Regions from separate parts of the Desulfovibrio sp. ZJ746 genome, predicted to be linked through region 3. Evidence: predicted binding sites of a transcription regulator. Region 3 holds the regulator's gene; each other region holds the start of a gene.
The links. Region 3 encodes sigma-54, which starts transcription at its own class of promoters, with help from an activator protein. Its sites were predicted from a motif close to CTGGCACGGNNNNTGCTT; they were not measured.
Positions count from the first base shown of each region.

Region 1: a site for sigma-54 is predicted at 4,908-4,925, ahead of G7Y54_RS07535 (periplasmic heavy metal sensor). Genes of this name have one in related genera too.
Region 2: a site for sigma-54 is predicted at 1,979-1,996, ahead of G7Y54_RS01710 (glycyl radical protein). Genes of this name have one in related genera too.

Region 1 covers NZ_JAAKEK010000004.1:31,271-37,925, reverse strand. Annotated here, with positions in the region: gene G7Y54_RS07560 (ATP synthase F0 subunit B) at 1-74, opposite strand, end outside; gene G7Y54_RS07555 (ATP synthase F0 subunit B) at 127-549, opposite strand; gene aroL (shikimate kinase AroL) at 949-1,491, opposite strand; gene G7Y54_RS07545 (sigma-54 dependent transcriptional regulator) at 1,495-2,943, opposite strand; gene G7Y54_RS07540 (ATP-binding protein) at 2,940-4,712, opposite strand; gene G7Y54_RS07535 (periplasmic heavy metal sensor) at 4,985-5,578, shown strand; gene G7Y54_RS07530 (outer membrane homotrimeric porin) at 5,706-6,655, opposite strand, start outside.
Region 2 covers NZ_JAAKEK010000001.1:381,104-387,758, forward strand. Annotated here, with positions in the region: gene G7Y54_RS01710 (glycyl radical protein) at 1-1,898, opposite strand, end outside; gene G7Y54_RS01715 (sulfite exporter TauE/SafE family protein) at 2,187-2,930, opposite strand; gene G7Y54_RS01720 (NAD(P)-dependent oxidoreductase) at 3,039-3,896, opposite strand; gene G7Y54_RS01725 (hypothetical protein) at 4,273-4,479, shown strand; gene G7Y54_RS01730 (hypothetical protein) at 4,512-5,042, shown strand; gene G7Y54_RS01735 (hypothetical protein) at 5,125-5,850, opposite strand; gene G7Y54_RS01740 (sulfite exporter TauE/SafE family protein) at 5,850-6,655, opposite strand, start outside.
Region 3 covers NZ_JAAKEK010000001.1:572,849-579,503, forward strand. Annotated here, with positions in the region: gene G7Y54_RS02590 (ATP-binding protein) at 1-348, shown strand, start outside; gene G7Y54_RS02595 (DEAD/DEAH box helicase) at 360-2,585, shown strand; gene G7Y54_RS02600 (PTS sugar transporter subunit IIA) at 2,701-3,168, opposite strand; gene rapZ (RNase adapter RapZ) at 3,201-4,151, opposite strand; gene raiA (ribosome-associated translation inhibitor RaiA) at 4,210-4,767, opposite strand; gene rpoN (RNA polymerase factor sigma-54) at 4,820-6,244, opposite strand; tRNA gene G7Y54_RS02620 (tRNA-Leu) at 6,521-6,607, shown strand.

The DNA.
Region 1 (6,655 bases), on a different contig from region 3:
GCCAGCAACGCGAGGCCCGCCAGAAGAACGGGCAGCAGGACGGGCAGGATGTTGCGGAATGTTTTGATGCTCAAGACGCACCCCCCGTTGCGGTCTGCGTTCGATGTGCGCGGCGCCATGCCGGGCCTAGGCGTTGCCGAGCAGGCGGTCGCCCACCTTGGCCGAAAAATCGCTGATGCCGTTGCGCAGCTCGTTGAGCGCCGCCTCGGCCTGGCCGCGCAGGGCGGAGCGGTTTTCGGCGAGCAGCTGGCGCGCGCTCTGCTGCGCCTCGCCCACGATGTTCTGCTGCTCCGAGAGGCCGGACTGGCGGCCTTCCTCACGGGTGAGGCCGGCTTCCTGGCGGGCGCGGGCGAGCTCCGCCTCGTAGTGGTTGAGCTTTTCCGTGGCTTCGGCGTTGAAGGCGTCGGCCTCGCCGGCCAGGTCGTCCATGAGGCCGTTGCGCTTTTTAATGATGTCGCGGACAGGGCGGATGAGCAGGATATTGAGGACGATGAGGGCTATGAAGAAATTCGCCAGCTGAAAAAGAAGGGTGATGTTCAGGTCCAGCATGCGCGCGCCCCCTGTGGCTGACAAGAGATGACAATGGCTGAAGAAGTTCTTGCAGCATAGACACCCGTCAGGATTATGTCAAAGGGTATTGGCCGCAAATATGGCAAAATGCGAAAAAAATTTGGCTATGTGGACGGGCAGCAGGCGAGGGATCCTCCTTAATCCCGTCTGGAGCGAAGCGGAAGACGGGTGCTGGTGCCGGAAGAATCCTAAAAAATAAGATTTTTTGGTGCTTGCAAGGAAGATAAAAATTTTCGCAGGGAGTGTACTTAAGTACTCGACCAAGAAAATTTTTCTCTGACGCAGCAAGCACCAAAAAGGCTGTTTTAGACGGATAATTTCGGCATTATGAGGGCAGCCCAGACACACGACCCCCACCAGCTAGAGCACAGCCAAAAGCTACTCGCCAGGCGCCCCGCCGCCGTGCAAATGCCGCAGCACCGCCGCGCAGACCTCGCCCGCGGGCGGGGCCGCATCCACCGTATGGTGCGCGCAAGCCGCGTAGAGCGGCGCCCGCGCCTCCATGACCTCGCGCACCTCGTCGAGCATGCTCTTCCCGGTGAGCGAAGGCCGCTGCGCCGCGAGCGGACTCGCCGCAAGCCGCTCCGCCGCGGTCTCCGGCGGCAGCGAGAGCCAGACCACCACGCCGTTTTCGCGCAAAAAGTCCCGGTTGCCCGCGTCCAGCACGGCGCCCCCGCCGGTGGCGATGACCCCGCCCCCGGCCCGGGCCGCTTCGCCCGCAGCCTCGCGCAGGGCCGCGCATTCCCGCGCGCGAAAGCCCTCCCAGCCTTCGGCGGCAACGATGTCCGCCACGCTCATGCCCGCGCGGGCGCAGAGAAAGTCGTCCATGTCGGTGAAGGCGCACGAAAGCTCCCGCGCCAGCGCCCGGCCCACGGTGGTCTTGCCGGCGCCGCGGCCGCCCACGAGAAAGACGATGCCCATCTTTTATCCCTCCTCCCCGCCATCCGGCCCGGCGCCGTAGCGGTTGAGCCGCGCATGCAGGGTCTTGCGGGTGATGCCGAGCACGCGCGCGGCCTCGCTCTTGTTGCCGCCGCAGCGGGCCACGGTGCGCAGGATGACCTCGCGCTCCACCTCTTCCAGCGTGGGCAGGCGTCCGTCCGCGCTCTCCGCAAGGGCTGCGCCCGTGCTCTCCCCGGCAGTCCCCGCGTTCGCCGCCCCCGCGTCCGCACCCTGCGCCACGGGGCCGCGCCGGGGCCGGCCAGAAAGCAGCCGCTCCGGCAGTTCGCGCGCGTCGATATGCTCGCCCGGCATGAGGATGACCGCCCGCTCCATGACGTTCTCGAGCTCGCGCACATTGCCCGGCCACGCATAGCGGGCGAGGATGTCCAGCGCCTGCGGGGTGATGCCGGCGACGCGCTTGTGGTTGGCGCGGCCGAAGCGGGCCGCGAAATGCCGGGCCAAAAGCTCGATGTCGCCCTCGCGGTCGCGCAGGGGCGGCATGGTGAGCGTCACCACGTTGAGGCGGTAGTACAGGTCCTCGCGGAAGCGGCCCTCGGCTGTCTCCCGCGCGAGGTCGCGGTTGGTGGCGGCGATGACGCGCACGTCCACGGGCTCGGGGCGCGTGCCGCCCACGCTCAGGACTTCGCGCTCCTGCAGCACCCGCAGGAGCTTGACCTGCATGGAAAGCGGCATCTCGCCGATCTCGTCCAGGAAGAGCGTGCCCCCGGCCGCCCGCACGAACAGCCCCTCATGGCGGCGGTCCGCGCCGGTGAAGGCCCCCTTCTCGTGCCCGAACAGCTCGGATGCCAGCAGGGTCTCGGTGAGCGCGCCGCAGTTGACGGCCACGAAAGGGCCCTGCGCCCGGCGGCTCAGGTCATGCACGGCGCGCGCGGCCAGCTCCTTGCCGGTGCCGGACTCACCGGCCACGAGCACCGTAGCCTCGCTGGGCGCGATGGTGCGGATCATCTCCCAGAGCTCGCGCATGGGCGCGCTCTGCCCGAGGATGCCGCCGTGGGCGTCCCCCTCGGCGAGCCGGCGGGAGAGGGCCGCGTTCTCCTCCACAAGGTCCGCATGGGCGAAGACATTGCGCAGGCTGACCTTGAGCCGCTCGAAGTCCAGCGGCTTGGCGAGATAGTCCCAGGCGCCGCTCTTGATGGCTTCCACCGCCGCGGGCACGTCCGAATACGCGGTCATCATCAGCACGGGGAGCGAGGGCCGCGCCTCATGGAGCTCCGTGAGGGCCGTGAGGCCGTCCATGACCGGCATGCGCACGTCGAGCAGGGCGAGGTCGAAGGGGCGCTCGCGGCCGAGGCGCACGGCCTCTGCGCCGTCAGCCGCGGCCTCCACGGCATAGCCCCAGTTTTCCAGCAGGGTCACGAGCATGCGGCGGTGGGCCGCGTCGTCGTCGGCCACAAGGATGGAGAGCTTCTTCATGTGGCGACCCCCCCGGGCTTCGGCGGGCAGGCCCCGGCGGGCAGCCGGATAGTCATGGTGGTGCCGCGCCCGGGCAAGGTGCTCGCGCTGATGGCGCCGCCATGCTGCTCCACCACCTGCCGGGCGATGGCGAGCCCGAGGCCCGTGCCGTTGGCCCTGGTGGTGAAATAGGGCGTGAAGATCTGCGCCGCCGTGGCCGCGGACATGCCCGAGCCCGTGTCGCGCACGCGGATGCGCCAGCCGGGCGCGCCCTCCCCGCCTGCCTCGTCCCGCTCCAGCGCCGCCTCCACTTCGCCCCCGGCCGGCGTGGCCTGGATGGCGTTGATGACAAGGTTGAGCACGGCCTGCATGAGGCGGTCGGCGTCCACGCAGGCTTGGGCCCCCCCCTCGGGGAGGCTCGCCGTGAGGCGCAGGCCCTTTTCCGCGGCGTCCGGCGCGGCCACCGTCACCACCCGGTCGATCACGGCGGCGAGGTCCGCGGGCGCGGGCGCAAGATCGCGGGGGCGGGCGAGGCTGAGGAGGTCGGTGAGCACGCGGTCGAGGCGTTCCGTTTCCTCAATGAGGATGCGGCCCGTGGCGTGGCCGAGGGGGTCGTCCTTGAGCCGCTCGGTGAGATAGGTGGCATAGCCGCGGATGGAGCTCAGCGGATTGCGGATCTCGTGCGCGAGGCCGGCGGCCAGATTGCCCAGGGCAGAGAGGCGCTCGTGCTGGCGGAGCTGGCGCTGGAGGCTGCGGATCTCGCCCATGTCGCGCAGGGCGAAGAGGTAGCCCGTCACCTCGCCGCCGCTGTCCAGCAGGCGCGCGGCCGTGAGCTGCACGGGGAGCGGCGCGCCCTGCGGGCGCCACAGCTCGAGCTCGCGTTCCACGAGGCCCGGGCCCCGCTCCAGCTCGGCCATGAGCGCGGGCCAGTCGAGGCCGGTGCCGCCGAGGGCTGCGCCCGCGGTGCCCCTCGCTGGCGCGGCCGCCCCCTTGGGTGCCACCTCCTCCAGCCCGAGCATGGCCCGGGCGCGGGCATTGCTGAGGCGCAGGCGCCCGGCCGTGTCCAGCACCACGAGGCCGGCCGGATAGTTGCGCACCACCTGCGCGGCCAGGGCCTCCGCGTCGGCGAGCAGGCGCCGCGAGGAGCGGTAGCGCCGGAAGAGCAGGGCAAGGCCCGCCACGGCGAGCCCGGCCACGAGGATGAGGCCGGCCACGATCCAGAGCTGGAGGGCATAGTCCTCCAGGGCGTCCCGCATGCCCGACACGTCGAGGGCCACAAAGACGCAGCGGGCATCCCTCCCGGCGCCGCCGTGCCGCCGCGGCATGCCGCGCAGTCGCGCCGGCGCGAAGAGGCGCCAGGCTTCATAGAGGCTCGGGTCATCCGGGCTGAAGCGGCCGCGCGTCACGCTTCCCGGGGCCAGGCGCCGCATTTCCTCGGGGGTGTAGAGGGCGGCGCCCTCAAGCTCGGGATTGCTGTCCGCAAGAATGCGGCCAGCCGCGTCGGTGATGGCGATCCAGGCCACGCCGGGCTGGCGGGCCACCTCGGCCACAAGGCGCGCCAGGGTGCCCGTGGCAGGTCCTGCGCGCTCGAGAAGGCGCGCGCCGCCCTCCAGCGCCCAGACAAGGGAATCGGCGCGGCCGTGGATGGCCGCGAGCATCTGCGCCCGCTCCCGCTCCACGGCCCGGCTGATGGCGATGCCCGCAACCGCGAGCCCGAGCAGGGCCGCCACGGCGAGCAGCAGGCCCTGCCGCCACAGGGAGGCATCGGCGCCCTGGGCCGGCCGGGCCACGTGCGGAGCCGCGCCCGTGGGAGCACCGGCCGGGGTGCCACTTGGGTCAAAAGTATCCGCTTTTCCCGCTTCTGTAACCTTTTTACTCGCCATAGGCCGCCCTTGGGTAAAAAGGTTACGCCAAGGGGCGCCCCCGCGCAAGCCGCAGGGCAGTATCATTTGAATTTTTTTCAGGATATCAGTTGATTAGACAAAATGGCACGCCGCTTGCTGTATGCCGGGCACAGCGATGCGGCGCCCCTTGCGCCCCAACTTCAACAGCGAGGATGATCATGACCCTGTTCAACAAAAAGCTCACTACCTTGGCCCTGGCGGCCATCCTGGCTCTGGGCATGGCCGGCGCGGCCCAGGCCGCGGGCCGCGACTACCGCCCCGACGCCCAGGCCTATCAGGCGTACCCGGGCCTTTCCACGGAGCAACAGGCCAAGGCGAAAAAGATCCACGACGAGACCGTGGCGGCAACCAGCGAGACGCGCGAAAAACTGCGCGCCAAGCGCGCCGAGCTCGACGCCCAGCTGGCGAGCCCCGAGCCGGACAAGGACAAGATCGAAAGCCTTTCGCGCGAGATCGGCGAGCTGCGCGGCAAGCTCATGGCCGCCCGCGTGGACCTGCGCGCCAAGCTCGCCAAGGAAGGCATCCCGGCCGAGGCCTATGAAGCCGCGCCCGGCCCCCGGAACGGTTTTGGCCCCGGCAACGGCGGCCCCGCCAATGCCGGCCCGGGCTACGGCCCCGCCCCCTGCTGGGGCCCGAACGGCGGCTACGGCTACGGCTATCACCACGGGCGGCGCGGCGGCCATCATCGCGGCGGCTGGGGCGGCAACTGGGGCGGCGGCTATGCCCCCCAGGGCGGCTGCGGCTGCTGGTAGGCACTGAAATGGCGGCCTTGCGGGGTGCTCCTCCTCACCTCCCGGGCCCGGGTCCCCGAAACCCCCTCCACACAAAAATGGGGAGCCTTGCGGCTCCCCGTTTTTGTTTTCCGTGATGCGCCGGTGCCTAGAAGCTGTAGGCGAAGACGAGCTGCGCCTTCCAGGCGTCCTGCTTCTGGAAGGAGGAGTTGCGCTCGCCGGCCTTCTTCCAGGTGTCGTTGTCCATGAAGTTGGCGATGTAGCCGAGCTCGAGGTTGATGTCGAAGTTCTCGTACATCTTGTAGTTGTTGACGAGGTTGAACTCGAGCAGGCCGTCGTTGGTGGTCAGGTACGGGCTCGTGCCGGAACCCCAGCCGTCGTTCCACGCGAAGGAGTTGTTCATGTACTTGACCATGCCGGTGCTGTTGGTGCCGCCCCAGTAGGCCACGCGGAAGGTGTGGGTGAGGTCTTCCACGAAGGTCATGTCGCGCAGCTGGAGGCCGATGCCCCAGGTGCCGGCATAGTCGAGGGCATAGTCGTTCCACACCCAGCCCAGGTTGCCGTCGCCCATGAAGGAGGTGAAGGTGCCCATGGGCACGATGGAGGGCATGCGCTCGGAACCGTTCTTCGGGTTGCCGTCGTCGCCGGAGCCGTACCAGCCGAAGATGCCGGGAACGCCCCAATCCATCTTGTACTCCACGAGGGCCTTGGCCAGCCAGCCCTGGCGCTCGGTGCTGGAGCGCTTTTCCGCGCCCTGCTTGATGGCCCAGTAGCGGCCCATGGGCTCGGAGTAGCCGTAGTTGAGGTCGACCTCGATGTTCAGCGGATCAAAGGCCGTGATGGTGAAGGGCAGGCCGGCCCAGAACAGGGTGCCGTAGCCCTTGCTGGTGCCGCCGATGTTCATGCGGTCATTGATGCCCGGATAGGGATAGAGGCTGTAGGGCAGGTTGCCGTCGGAGGTGTTGAACACCTCGCCGTCGCCGCTGCTGCGGCCCTGCCAGTCCTCGATGCCTTCCATGGAATTGGCGCCCTTCATGCCGAGCATGGCCCAGGGCGTGACCTCGAAGCCGTCAAAGGTCAGCGGAACCATGAGGCTGA
Region 2 (6,655 bases), 190 kb from region 3:
GGGGCGTTGCGCAGCATCTCGCGGATGGGCTCATAGCCCTTGAAGTCGGCCTTGCAGGCGTCGATGACTTCCTTGAGGGTCAGCTTCTTCTCGTCGAACACGAGCTTCTTGATGGCCGCGAGCGAGTCCACCACGGTGCCGTAGCCCAGGAACTCGAAGTAGGAGTAGTCCACGCCACCCGGGATCTTCTCGGTGTGCAGGTCGAGCATGTTCTCCATGCACAGGTCGTGCAGCACGGAGGAGAAGGGCGCCGCGAAGTGCTGGGGCCGCAGGCGGTCCACCACATGCTGTTGCTGGAAGGCCTTGCGCAAGAGGTTGAGGTGCTGGGTCTTGTAGGCGTCGTAGAACTCTTCCCAGGTCTTGAATTCCAGCGGGTCGCCGGTCTCCACGCCGATGAGCTCGTCGCCGTAGTGGAGCATGCGGCCGTTGTAGAGCGTCATTTCGAGCGCCGTGGCGAAGTTCACGTACACGCAGCCCGAGGTGTAGGTGTCGCGGTTGGGCATGCGCGTCTCGGTGCAGCCCGACACGGCGTAGTCCAGCGCCTCGTCCACCGGGCAGCCCTTGACCGTGTTCAGGAAGACCACTTCCTCGTCGTTGATGAGCTTGGGGAAGCCGGAGCCGTCCTTCACGGTCAGCGCCACCTCATAGAGGAAGCGCTCGGGCGAGCGGGAGTGGATGCGCGCGGCGAGGTCGGGATAGTTGAGCGGGAACTCGCGCTTGGATTCGAGGAAGAGATAGGTGAGGTCGTTGGTGGCGTCCTCGCCCTCGCGGGTCTGGCCGCCGATGGTCACGGCCTCCCAGTGGGCATAGCCCTCCTGGAACTCCACGCCCGTGGGGTTGATGTAGAGGTCGATGAACTGGGCCATGTCCACCCACATGCACTCGAGCAGCTCCTTGGCCTGCTCGCGGGTGAGGCGGCCTTCCTCGATGTCCTTCTTGTAGAAGGGATAGAGGTACTGGTCCATGCGGCCGTTGGAGATGATGGCGCTCGCCTTCTGCTCCAGGCGCGAGAACATCTGCACGAACCACTGGCTCTGCACGGCCTCGCGGAAGGTGCGCGCCGGATAGGCGGGCACGCGGTCGCAGACCTCGGCGATCTCGAGCAGTTCCTGCTTGCGCTTGGGGTCGGTCTCGTTGGCGGCCATGTTGCGGGCGAGGTCGGCGTGGCGGCGCGCCCAGATCATGATGGCGTCGCAGACGATGACCATGGCTTCGAGGAAGGGCTTTTTCTCCCACAGGTCGACCGAATTGTTGAGGTCAAGGGTGGCGAGCTTGTCCTTGGCCTCCTGCTGGATGGCGAGCATGCCCTTGGTGATGACCTTCTCGTAGTCCGGCACCCACTGGAGGGCCGAGCGGTAGGAGGAGGTCTCGCTGACCACGAACTTGGACTTCAGGCCGCGCTCGTCATGGTAGGTGACAGTGCGGATGTCGGCGGGCAGCACGCGGTTGAGGTGTTCGTGGTAGGTCTTGCCCTCCCAGTAGGGGGCGATGTCTTCCATGACCGTCTTGATGTCTTCCTTGGAGATCTGGAAGGGGCTCTTGTCGCGGTGCTCAAGGTCGGCGAGCACTTCGCGGTAAAAGTCGCCGTCGATCTCGGGATAGAGGATGCCGTAACGGCCGAGCTTGCCCACGCGGCCGGCGAGCAGCTGGTCGGGCGTGATCCAGACCGTGATCTTCTCGGCCACGTTCTTGAGCGCCTTGGCCCAGCGCAGGGTGAGCAGCTCGCCCTCGGTCTCGCGCATGGACTCGGTGAAATACTTGGCCCGCTCCACATCCACATGCGGGAGGGTGAACTGGTTGCGCTCAAGGATCTTGTAGATGCGCTCGCGGCCCTCACGGTTGACATTCTTGTTGATGACGCGGTCTTCCTGCGGCGACATGCAGCTGCACTGGCTCATAATGGCTTTCTCCTCAGCAGTATCATCTCTGAATACGAACATCTTGGGCGCTTGTGAGAAAACGCCCATGCGCCCCCTCTAAGCATCAGCCATGCCAAGAGGATAAGTTGTTGATTTTTCAGGGAGTATGCAGAAAATTCACCGAAAGCGGGCCGCAAATCCGCAAGGGCCGGATGGCAAAAAAACACAAATTTTTGTGAATATCCTTATATTTCCTTATGTTATTTCATATAGTGCATTTTTACAACAGTTTTTCCGCAACAGTGCGTCAGACAGGGGCGCGCCGCCTCAGGCCGCAAGGCCGCGCGCCAGCAGCATGACGGCCGAAAGCGCGATCATCAGCAAAAGCAGGCGCCGGAAGAGCAGGGCATCGACCTTGCGCACGATGGGCACGCTGGCCACGATGCCGAGAATGCCGAACAGGCCCCCCAAAAGGCCGTCGCGGAGCAGCTCCGGGGTATAAAGCCCCGCGGCCCACTGCGCCTGCAATACGCCAAGCATGGAGATGAAGGCGGCGAGATTGGCGCCGCCGATGGTGCTCTCCTTGCTCCAGTGGCGAAGATAGGCATAGAGCACGAGCGGCGGGCCGCCCATGCCCACGGCGCTCATCATGATACCGGCCATGAAGCCGCAGGGCGCGCTCCACCAGCGGCCGATGGGCGCTTGCGCCACATGGAGGCGCCCGGAAAGGAATTGCCAGAGGAGGAAAAGCACAAGGCTCGCCCCGGCGGCAAGCATGAGCAGCCGCGGGCCCGCGTGGTTGAGAAAGGCGTTGCCGAGGGGCACGCCGGGCAGCCCCGCCAGCCCGAGGCACACTGTTTCCAGCCAGGGCACATCGCGGCGGTAGACGAAACCGAGCCCGAGCAGGATGGCCGCGCCGCTCAGGCAGCCGAGCAGGATAGCCTCCCGCGCGGGCATGACGAGGGTGAGCAGGGGGATGGCGAAGAGATTGCCCCCGAAGGAGGTCAGGCCGGTGAGGAGCCCGCCGAGGAACCAGGTGGTGTTGAGATAGAGAAAGAGCAGGAGGGTCATGGATGCCTCAAGGCGCGCGAAAACGCGGGCGCCCCCCGGACAACCCCTCATGAGGCGGCTGCCGGGCAGGGCCGTTATTTGCGTGATGCCGGGGACGGGTCTCTTCTTCTAATTCGCAGCCTTGAACACGGCGCAGGCGTCCTCGCCACCCAGGCCCTCCGCCTGTGCTTTTTTGAACATGCCGAGGGCGTCTTGGGTGAGGCGCGGCTCGCAGCCCCAGGCCCGGGCCATGGCGCAGCCGAGGCGCAGATCCTTGGCGGCGAGGTCCACGGCGAAGCGCGGGCTGAAATCGGCGGCCGCCATCCACGGGCCGCGCACGTCCATCTGGAAGCTGCGGGCGCCGGTATCCTGCAAAAGGGGCAGCAGGGTCTCCGGCTTCATGCCCGCGGCCTGCCCGATGCGCAGGCTCTCGGCAAGCACGGCCAGGTTCGCCATGCCGATCATGTTGCTCAAAAGTTTCACCGCACAGGCCGCGTCCACGCTCTCCACATCATGAGGCTGCCCGATCTTTTCGAGCAGCGGCCAGAGTGTGCCGACCGCCGCCCTGTTCCCGCCCACGAACAGCGGCTCCTCGCGCTTCATGGCCATTTGCGGCGTTTTCCCCACCGTGGCCTGCACATAGGCCACGCCCTTTGCGGATGCCGACGCGGCGAGGCTGTTTGCCGTGGCCGGGTCGATGGTGCTGAACTCGAGATGGATGCTGCCGGGCCCCATGGCCGCATACAGGCCCTCGCCGTCCGCGCCCAGCACGGCCTCGCGCACATGCCCGGGCAGGGGCAGGCAGGTGCAGAGCACGTCGCAGTGGGCGAGCTCCCGCACGCTCGTCGCCACGCTGGCGCCGTCCGCGGCGAAGGCGGCGGCGCATTCGGGCCGGCGCGTGAAGACGGTGAGCTCTTCGCCCGCCAGCAGGATATTCCGCGCCAGCGGCGCGCCCATATTGCCAAGACCGAGGAATGAGAAGCGCATTTCCCCTCCGAAGGGCCCGCCCGGTGGCGGGGTTGGCCGCCTTCCGCGCCCGCCTGCGCGCACGCTCGCCCAGGCGGAGGCTAGGGCAGCATGGGGGCGCGGAAAGCACGCGGGTTTTGCGCAAACCCGTGTGCACTATCCATGCCAGCGCGGGGCCAGTTCGTGGCCAGCTCGGGCGACTGCAAGACGCTATTTTTCCTTTTGTGCCCCACACCTTGGCCTCTTGGCACGGCCTATGCTTTATCCTGTATACCGCGGGTGAAAACTTCCCCGCGCCGGGCAAAAAATTATACAGGGAAACAGGCCGGCCGGCCGGGGGCAACAGGGAAGAGGCAAGCCCCTGGCCGCGAAAACCGGCATGGTTGGAGGAAATATCATGAGCAGCTTCGTGTTTTGTATGATTTTTATACAGGTGAGCATTTTTTTTATAGCCGGCTTTCTCGGGCTCACGTCGCTCTATTATGTGCTGCGTGACCGTCGCCAGGCTGTGGCCCTTTCCGCGCGCAGCGTGAGACGCAACCGCTTCCGCCAGCGTCGCACCGGCATCCTGCCTTCGGATCTTTCACTTTCAGGCCGCCCGTAGACGGCCGTGATATAAAGGAGCACCCCATGCGCATGGAAGCTGCATACAGTGCCACCATGATGGAAAACGGGAGAAGGGCTTATCTCGCCGCTCCCGCCATGAATACCGATCTCACCCTTGAAGCCATTGACCGCAAGCATGCACGCCGGGAGGGCGCCATGTATACCAGCAATGATTCGCCGCGCAGGATGCGGAGATATGCTCTCGGCGCCGCTCTTGCCGTACTGGCGCTGTTCCTCACGCCGGCCCTGCTCGAGCAGCAGTCGGTCGCCGCCGGGCATGCCGCGCTTATGCCCCGCATCGAGCAAAGGGCGGCGGCCCCGCACACCGTCCCGGCAGCCCTTGCGCCGGCCACCACGGCGCAGGACGGCGCCACGCAGGCCCCGGCGGCTTTTTCGGATGCGCTGGCCGCCGCCCCCGCGGGCGCGCAGTGCAACATGCAAGCCCATTCCTGCAGCGTGCCCACCACTGCGGGCGTGCAGGCCCTGAACCCCGGCGAGACGGCCGTTGCCTTCGGTTTTTCGCAGACCCTGCGCGGCGTGAGCCACAACGAGCGCCTGTAATATTTCAGGTTTTCGGCACAGATATACAGAAAGGGCCGTCCCTCGGGGCGGCCCTTTCGCGTGCGCGGCGCCGGGGGGCCGCTCAGTTCTCCTTATGCCCCGCGGTTACCAGGCCGAGACCCTCAAATATCTCGTAGATGCCGAAGCCGTACCAGAGCGTATAGAGCACATAGAAGGCCAAAAGCGCGCAGACGAGCAGGATATGCTCGGACATTTTCGCGGGCTCGATGCCGTAGAAGTTGTTGCCCGGCTCAATGGCGCGGGTGAGCACCTGGTCCACGGCCTTGGCGTCGGCCACGCGCTGCTGCTTTTGCAGTTCCTTGATGCAGGGCTTGAGCAGGTACCACCAGGCGGAGGCCACTTCGAGCGCGGGCGCGCCGCCGTAGTTTTCGCTCACGGCCGCGCCGTCGTTGTGGTAGAGCCGGTCGGCGACTTCCGTGGCCGCGGTGAGGATGGCGCCGAGGTCCCCCGTGAAGGCGAGCGCCGCGCCCTGTTCCTCCACGCGGGCGCCGACCCGCTCGAGCAGCTGTTTTGCCAGCGGCGCCAGCGCCGGCTTTTGCAGCGTCACCTTAAGGGCCACCTGCCGGCCCATGAGCGGGGCGATGTCCTTGAGCACGGCCGGGATGAAATACGACGAGCCCTTGGAAAGCTCGTTGAACACCTCGTCCGCATATTCGAGGCCCGTGAGGTGCCGGCCGCCCTCGCCGCGCATCACCGGGGAGAGGATGAGCCAGAAGAGCACAAGAAAACTGCCCAGCAGGGTCACGCCCTTGAGGAAGGGCGCCCTGTTCCTGACGATGCCGGCCATCACGCATTCTCCCGCAGTTTGCCGAGGTTCAGGAAGAATTTGCTGCACACCCAGAGGCCGAAAAAGGCCACCACCACCCAGAAGACCACATTGCCCACGGCCTCGATGCCGTTGACGAGGGCCGCCGGCAGCGTGAGGAATTCGAGCTCCACAAGTTTCTTGGGCAGGGTGGCCGCGCGGTTGACGAAGCCCGCGATGATGGAGACGGCGTAAAAGCCCTTGATCTGGTTGGCCCTGACCACCGAGGTCGTCAGCGCGCCCACCTGGATGCCGAGCAGCGAGCCCAGGAGCATGCCGATGGCGAGCGTGTAGAACACATAGCCGTACACGGCGTATTGCCCCACCGCCGCGAAGCCGGCCGTGAAGATGATCTGGAAAATATCGGTGCCCACGGTGGTCAGCGACGACACGCCGAACACATAGACGAACATGGGGAAGGTGACGAAGCCCCCGCCCACGCCCATGATGGCCGCAAGAAAGCCCACGAACACGCCGCCGCAGGCGACGATCCACGCGGAGATGCGCCGGCCGCCCGGAATGACGCGCCGGTCAAAGGGAATCATGGGCGGCAGCGCCACGGCCTGCATGCGCCGGGCGATGCCGGTGAGGCCAGCGGCGGTGGCGTCGGTCTCGTGGGACTGCGCGGACGCCGGCTGGCGGGAGCGGAGAAAGTCCGCCAGGGCGTAAAAGCCGAGAAAGCCGAGCAGGAGCGCGTACACCGAGCTGATGAACAGCTCGGAGAGCAGCGGGTTGGCGTCATAGAGGCCCTTGTTGAGCGCGCCGCCGATGAAGGTGCCGGCGATGG
Region 3 (6,655 bases):
AAGGACCTGCTCTCCCCGGTCATCCGCCTGCAGGCGCTGACGCAGGAAGAAATGCTCGTCCTCGTGGAAAAGCTCGCCGACATCCATGCGGGCCTCTACGGCTACACGCGCGGCATCAGCCAGGAAGACCTCGTGACATTTATTGAAATCGAATACGGGCGCATCGGCGCCGACGAGCACATCACGCCGCGCGAGATCATCCGCGATTTCATCGAGGTGCTGGACATCCTCTACCAGAACCCGAAGACCGACGTGCGGGAACTTTTGGGCAGCGACGCCTTCATCTTTGCCAAGAATGCCGTGGAAGAAGCCCCGACGGCCGAGCAGTTCGCCGAATTTGAGGTGTAGGAGGCCGCACGATGGGAATTTTTGAGCGCTACGCGCCGTTCGTGCAGGACTACATCTACAGGAACCGCTGGGAGAACCTGCGCGCCATCCAGGTGGCTTCCGCCAATGCCATTTTCAATACCGACGACAATGTGCTGCTTTCGGCCTCCACGGCCTCCGGCAAGACGGAAGCCGCGTTCTTCCCCATCATCACGCTGTTTGCCGAAAATCCTCCCACCTCCGTTGGCTGCCTCTATATCGGGCCGCTCAAGGCGCTGATAAACGACCAGTTCATGCGCCTGACGGACTTGTGCGACCAGGCCGGCATCCCGGTGTGGCACTGGCATGGCGATGTGGCCCAGACCCACAAAAGCCGGCTCATGAAGCGGCCTTCGGGCATCCTCCAGATCACCCCGGAATCCCTTGAAGCCCTCCTCCTGCACAAACATGCCGCCATCCCGAAACTATTTGGCGACCTGCGCTTCGTGGTCATCGACGAGATCCACTCCCTGCTGCGGGGCGACCGCGGCGGCCAGACCCTTTGCCTCATCGAAAGGCTGGGGCGTCTCGCCGGCGTCAACCCGCGGCGCATCGGCCTGTCCGCCACCATCGGCGAGCCGGCGCGGACGGGCGAGCTTTTGTCGTCCGGCACGGGAAGGCGCACCATCATCCCAAAAATCGATGCCAAGGGCATGAAATGGCGCCTGAGCATGGAACATTTTTACATGAAGGAGGAAAGTTCCGAGAGCGAAGCCGCCGATATCGACGCCCTGCCTGTGCTGGAGGAAAAGACGGATACCGCCCCGCCCAGCGCGGACCCGGGCCTCGGCTATATATTCGAGCATACCGCCGGGAAAAAGTGCCTCGTGTTTTCCAACTCGCGTGAGGAGTGCGAGGCCGTGACCTCCACCCTGCGCCAGTATTGCGAGCTGAGGAACGAGCCTGACCGCTTCCTCATCCATCATGGCAATCTTTCCTCCTCCTACCGCGAGACCGCCGAGGAGGTGATGAAGGACGACGCCCAGTGCATGACCACCGTCACCACATCCACGCTGGAGCTCGGCATCGACATCGGGCGGCTGGAACGGGCCTTCCAGATCGATGCCCCGTGGACAGTCTCCTCCTTCCTGCAGCGCATGGGGCGCACCGGGCGCCGGGAGCTGCCGCCGGAAATGTGGTTCGTCATGCGCGAGGACGAGCCGGACGCCCGCGCCCTGCTGCCCGCGACCATCCCGTGGAAATTGCTGCAGGGCATCGCCATCGTCCAGCTCTACATGGAAGAGCGCTGGGTTGAGCCCCCCCGGCTCGACAGGCTCCCCTACAGCCTGCTCTACCACCAGACCATGGCGACCTTGGCCTCCACCGGCGAAATGGCGCCCAAGAACCTGGCGGAAAAGGTGCTTTCGCTGAGCTATTTTCACCGCGTGAGCCAGGACGACTACAAAGTGCTGCTCAAGCACCTGCTGAAGCATGAGCACCTGCAAAAAACCGAGCAGGGCGGCCTCATCATCGGCCTCAACGGCGAGAAGATCATCAATTCCTACAAGTTTTACGGGGTATTCAAGGAAAATGAGGAATACACCGTGCGCTGCGAAACGCAGGAGCTGGGCACCATCGTCTCGCCGCCGCCCATCGGCGAAAAGATCGCCATCGCCGGCCATGTGTGGACGGTGCTCGATGTGGACCACAAGCGGCACCTCGTGTATTGCGAGCAGGTGAAGGGCAAGATCCCCGCGTATTTCGGCCTCTGCGCCGGCGACCTGCATACCCGCATCGTGCAGCGCATGCGCGGGGTGCTTCAGGAGGACGGCAGCTATCCCTATTTGATGAAAAACGCGGTGAAAAGGCTCGAAACCGCGCGCATAGCCGCCCGCAACGGCGGCATGGACGTGAACCCCCTCGTGAATCTCGGGGGCAACATGTGGTGCCTCACACCATGGCTCGGCACCTATCCCTTCATCACGCTGGAGCGCATCCTGCGCCTCAAGTGCGCCGAGAGCCTGGGCCTCAGGAACCTGGACACCGCCCGCCCCTTTTATATGCAGTTCAACATGGATGCCGATGAGAATGGCTTTTTTGAAATCCTGAAGGCGGAACTCGCCAAGGACATCGAGCCCATGGAACTCGTCTATCCCAACGAGTTGCCGCTGTTTGACAAATATGACGAATTCCTGCCGCCGGAGCTGGTGTGCAAGGGCTTTGCCCATGGCGTGCTGGATGTGGAAAAAGTGCGAAACACTGTGGCCCGCTGGGGCTGAAAGAGGGCGGCGGCCCCGCAGGGCGCCGACGCGCCCCTGACGGGGCGCCATGACCGGGCGGCTTCTTCACCAGCCGTCACACGGGCTTCAAGTTGTGCTTGAACTTTTTTGCCGGTCAGGCCTTCTCCTCGGCTGCGCCCGGGCTTTCTGGCTTTTCCCGGTTCTTGTTGCGCAGCATGTCGCCCGCCACCACGATGCCCCGCATGCCCGCGTCGCCCGCCTGCCGGGCCAGCTCTTCCAGTGGCGTGTCGCGCGAGGTGCAGACCTTGAGCAACATGGGCATGTTGACGCCCGTCACCACCTCAACCCTGTGGTTGCCGAGCAGCGAGAGCGCGAGATTGGCGGGCGTGCCGCCGAACATGTCGGTGAGGATGATGACCCCGGCGCCCTTGTCCAGCCTTTGCGCGGCGTCCTCAAGGCGGCGTACGGTCTCGGAAACTTCATGTGCCGCATCAACACTGATGGAACTGCAATCGCTGACGGGCCCGAGGATGAACTCCGCCGTGCGCAAAATCGCCGAACCGTAATCCCCGTGTGAAACGATGATGATCCCCACCTGCGGGGAGGAGTCTTGCTCTGGCATATCAAGCCTCGAATGGCGTCGGCCTTTTGCTCTCAGCCGAGTTCAAGATGTCGGTGCTCAAGCGAAACGGGATAGCCCGCCTGGCGCACACCCTGCGCCAGGTGTTCCGCCATGGCGACGGAACGGTGCCGGCCGCCGGTGCAACCAAGCGCGATGGTCACCCGGTAGCGCCCCTCGCCCTCCATGAGCGGCAGGAGAAAGAGCAGCAGGTCCAGCAGCTTGGCCCCGTACTCCCTTGCCTCCGGCGAGGAGAAAACATAGTCGGCCACCGGCTTGTCCTTGCCGCTCAGGGGGCGCAGGTCTTCCACAAAATAGGGATTGGGCAGGAAGCGGAGGTCGAAGACCATGTCCGCTTCATGCGGGATGCCGTACTTGAAGCCGAAAGACATGATGTTGACGCGCAGGGAGCGCCCCGAGCCGGACTCGCTGCTCCAGCGCTTCTGGATGGCGCGCCTGAGGTCGTGGATGGAAAAGCGCGAGGTGTCGAGAACGAGGTCCGCCATGCCGCGCAGAGGCTCCAGGCGCTCGCGTTCCGCACGGAGCGCCGCCTCGAGCCCCATGCCCTCGCGTTCCAGCGGATGCGGCCGGCGCGTGGCTGCATAGCGGCGCATGAGCGTCTTGTCGTCCGCCTCGAGAAAAAGCAACTGCGGGCGGATGCCCATGCGCGCGAGCTCGCTAAGCGCGGCATGGAGTTCTTCGGGAAAATTGCCCTGGCGGATGTCCATGCCGAGGGCGATCCCCTTGAAATGCCGCATGGAGTCGCGTTGCATCATGGCCGCCATTTCCGGAGCCAGGCTGGCAGGGAGGCCGTCCACGGCAAGGTACCGCAGGTCTTCAAAAACGCGCAGGGCGGTGCTTTTACCGGCGCCGGAAAGGCCCGTCACGATGCTGACCCGGGGGCTCTCCCCGCAGGGTACGGAGGGGCCCGGTGCGGGCGCCGAGGCCGTGGCCTTGGCCGCGTCTTCAGGAACGGAACGGGGCATGGCAGTCCTCCCCGTTATGCCGGCCCGCGGGCGAACTGCGGGCCGGCGGGCACCATGGCTAGAGGATGGGGTCGATCAGCGCGTAACCGCTCGTCCGGCGGCGGTAGATGACGTTGACCCGCCCGTTTTCCGCATTGAGGAACACCAAAAACTCGCTGCCGATGGAGTCGAGCTGCATGAGGGCCTCGTCCAGATGCAGCGGCTTGGGCGCGAAGCGGTCGGTGCCGACCACGGCCGCGTCGTCCGCCGCCTCGGCCACGTCCGTGGCCTCGCTGTCGAGGTTGTAGGTGAACACGTCGATCTCGGCGTTGCGGGCCTTGCGGCGCTGCTCCTTGACGCGCGAGACCTTGCGCTTGATCTGCGATTCGACCTTGTCCGTCACGAGGTCGATGGCGGCATACATGTCCGGCGCCTGCTCCGTGGCGTTGATATGCAGACCCTCGCCGCTGACGTTCACTTCGCAACGGTGCCGGAACTTGTCCACCGTGAGGATGACATTTACCTCCAGCCCGGCAGCCTTGCCGAAAAAGCGGCCAAGTTTTTCCATGCGGCGGCGCGCATATTTCTTGAGGTGATCGGACGCCTCGAAATTCTTGAAGGCGAAAGTGATATTCATGGTTCCTCCTTGGGGTGCTCCTGATGGCAGGCCCGGACGCAACGCCCGATTTTCAGAAATGCTCCTTGCGCCGCGAGGACGAGGGGATGTCCAGCGCGGTGCGGTACTTGGCCACTGTGCGGCGGGCGATATTCACCTTCAGGCGTTCCTTGAGCATTTCGCCGATGCGCTCGTCGCTGAGGGGATTCTTGGGATCCTCTTCAGCGATGAACTTCTTGATAAGCGCCTTGACGCTCTCGGAGCCCACCTGGGTGCCGTTGTCCAGCGCGAGGCCACTATTAAAGAAAAACTTTAACTCGAAGATGCCGTGCGGCGTGGCCACGTACTTGTTGGTGGTGATGCGGCTCACCGTGGATTCGTGCATGCCGATGTCGTCGGCGATGTCCTTGAGGATGAGCGGCGCGAGCTTGGTGACGCCGTCTTCAAAGAAAGGCCGCTGGTGGCGGACGATGCTCTCCATGACCTTGTACAGGGTGCGCTGCCGCTGGTAGAGGCTCTTGATGAGCCAGGACGCGGAGCGGACTTTTTCGGCGCAATATTCCTTTTCCTTTTCCGAGGCGCCCTCCATGTCCATCTGCGCGAGCGATGAGAGCTGGAGCTGCGGCAGCCCGTCCTCGTTGAGCAGGATGACGAAGTCGTCACCCATCTTGTAGACGAACACATCCGGGCTCACATAGGTGGGCTCGCCCCCGCCGAAACCGGCGCCGGGGAGTGGGTCGAGGCTCTGGATGATGTCCAGGTATTCGCGCAGTTCCTCCATGTCGAGGTGAAATTTCTTCAAGAGCGGCTTGTAGCGCTTGGCCTCCAGGTCTTCCAGGTGCGATTCCACGAGCTCGCGGAGGATGGGGTCGCGGTCATAGCCGAGATTTTTCAGCTGGATGAGCAGGCACTCGCTGGCGTCCCGCGCGGCCACGCCCACGGGGTCGAACTGCTGGATGCGCTCAACCACCGGGCGCACGGCAGCCGGGTCGCAGTGCGCGAGCTCCGCAATCTCCTCATCGGTGGCCGCCAGATAGCCGGAGGAGGACAGGTTGCCGATGATGACTTCGCCGATGGCCTTCTGATCGTCCGTGAGTGGGGAAAGCCTCAACTGCCACAGCAGGTGCCCCTCAAGTGTGGGCTTGGCGGCATAACGGGCCTCGAGGGGCGAAATCTCCTCCGCGGACTCGAATTCGCGGGACTGTGAATCGCGCGGCGTGCTGGCGAACTCGCCCATGTAATCTTCCCAGGAGGCGTCCTTGGCGAGCTCCCGGTCATAGGCGTCTTCCTCAATGCCCTCGCGCTGCTCCGCCGGCGCCTGGTCGCTTGCGTCATCACCCGAAAATTCTTCAAGAAAAGGATTTTCCAGCATCTCCTGCTGGACGGTCTCGAGAAGCTCCACGCGCGAAAGCTGGAGCAGCTTGATGGCCTGCTGCAACTGGGGTGTCATCACCAGTTGCTGCGCAAGCTTCATTTGTTGGCGCAGTTCCAGGGCCATTGCGAGTTATGTCCGTCGTTGCCGTGAGTTGCACGTGGCGCAACTGTGGCCAAAGCCGCAGCCACGCGTGGTTTTGGTGCCGCGTTTCAATAACTGTGCCACACTTAAAAAAAGAACGCAACCGGCAGGGCGCCAGCGCGTGGGAGAAGCGTGCTGATCCGGGGCCTCATATTCGCGTCCAGCCAGTGCAGATTGCCCCTGCCGCAGAACCTGCGTTGACCTGTGTGGAGAAAATGCTTGCCAAGCTGGACGAAACCCTCTATAACTCCATTCCGAGCCGAAGTGGTGGAATTGGTAGACACGCTAGGTTCAGGGTCTAGTTCCCGTTCGGGAGTGGGAGTTCGAGTCTCCCCTTCGGCACCACCAGAGAGTCCAAAAAAGTCCCGCAAGGTCTAAAAAGCCTTGCGGGAC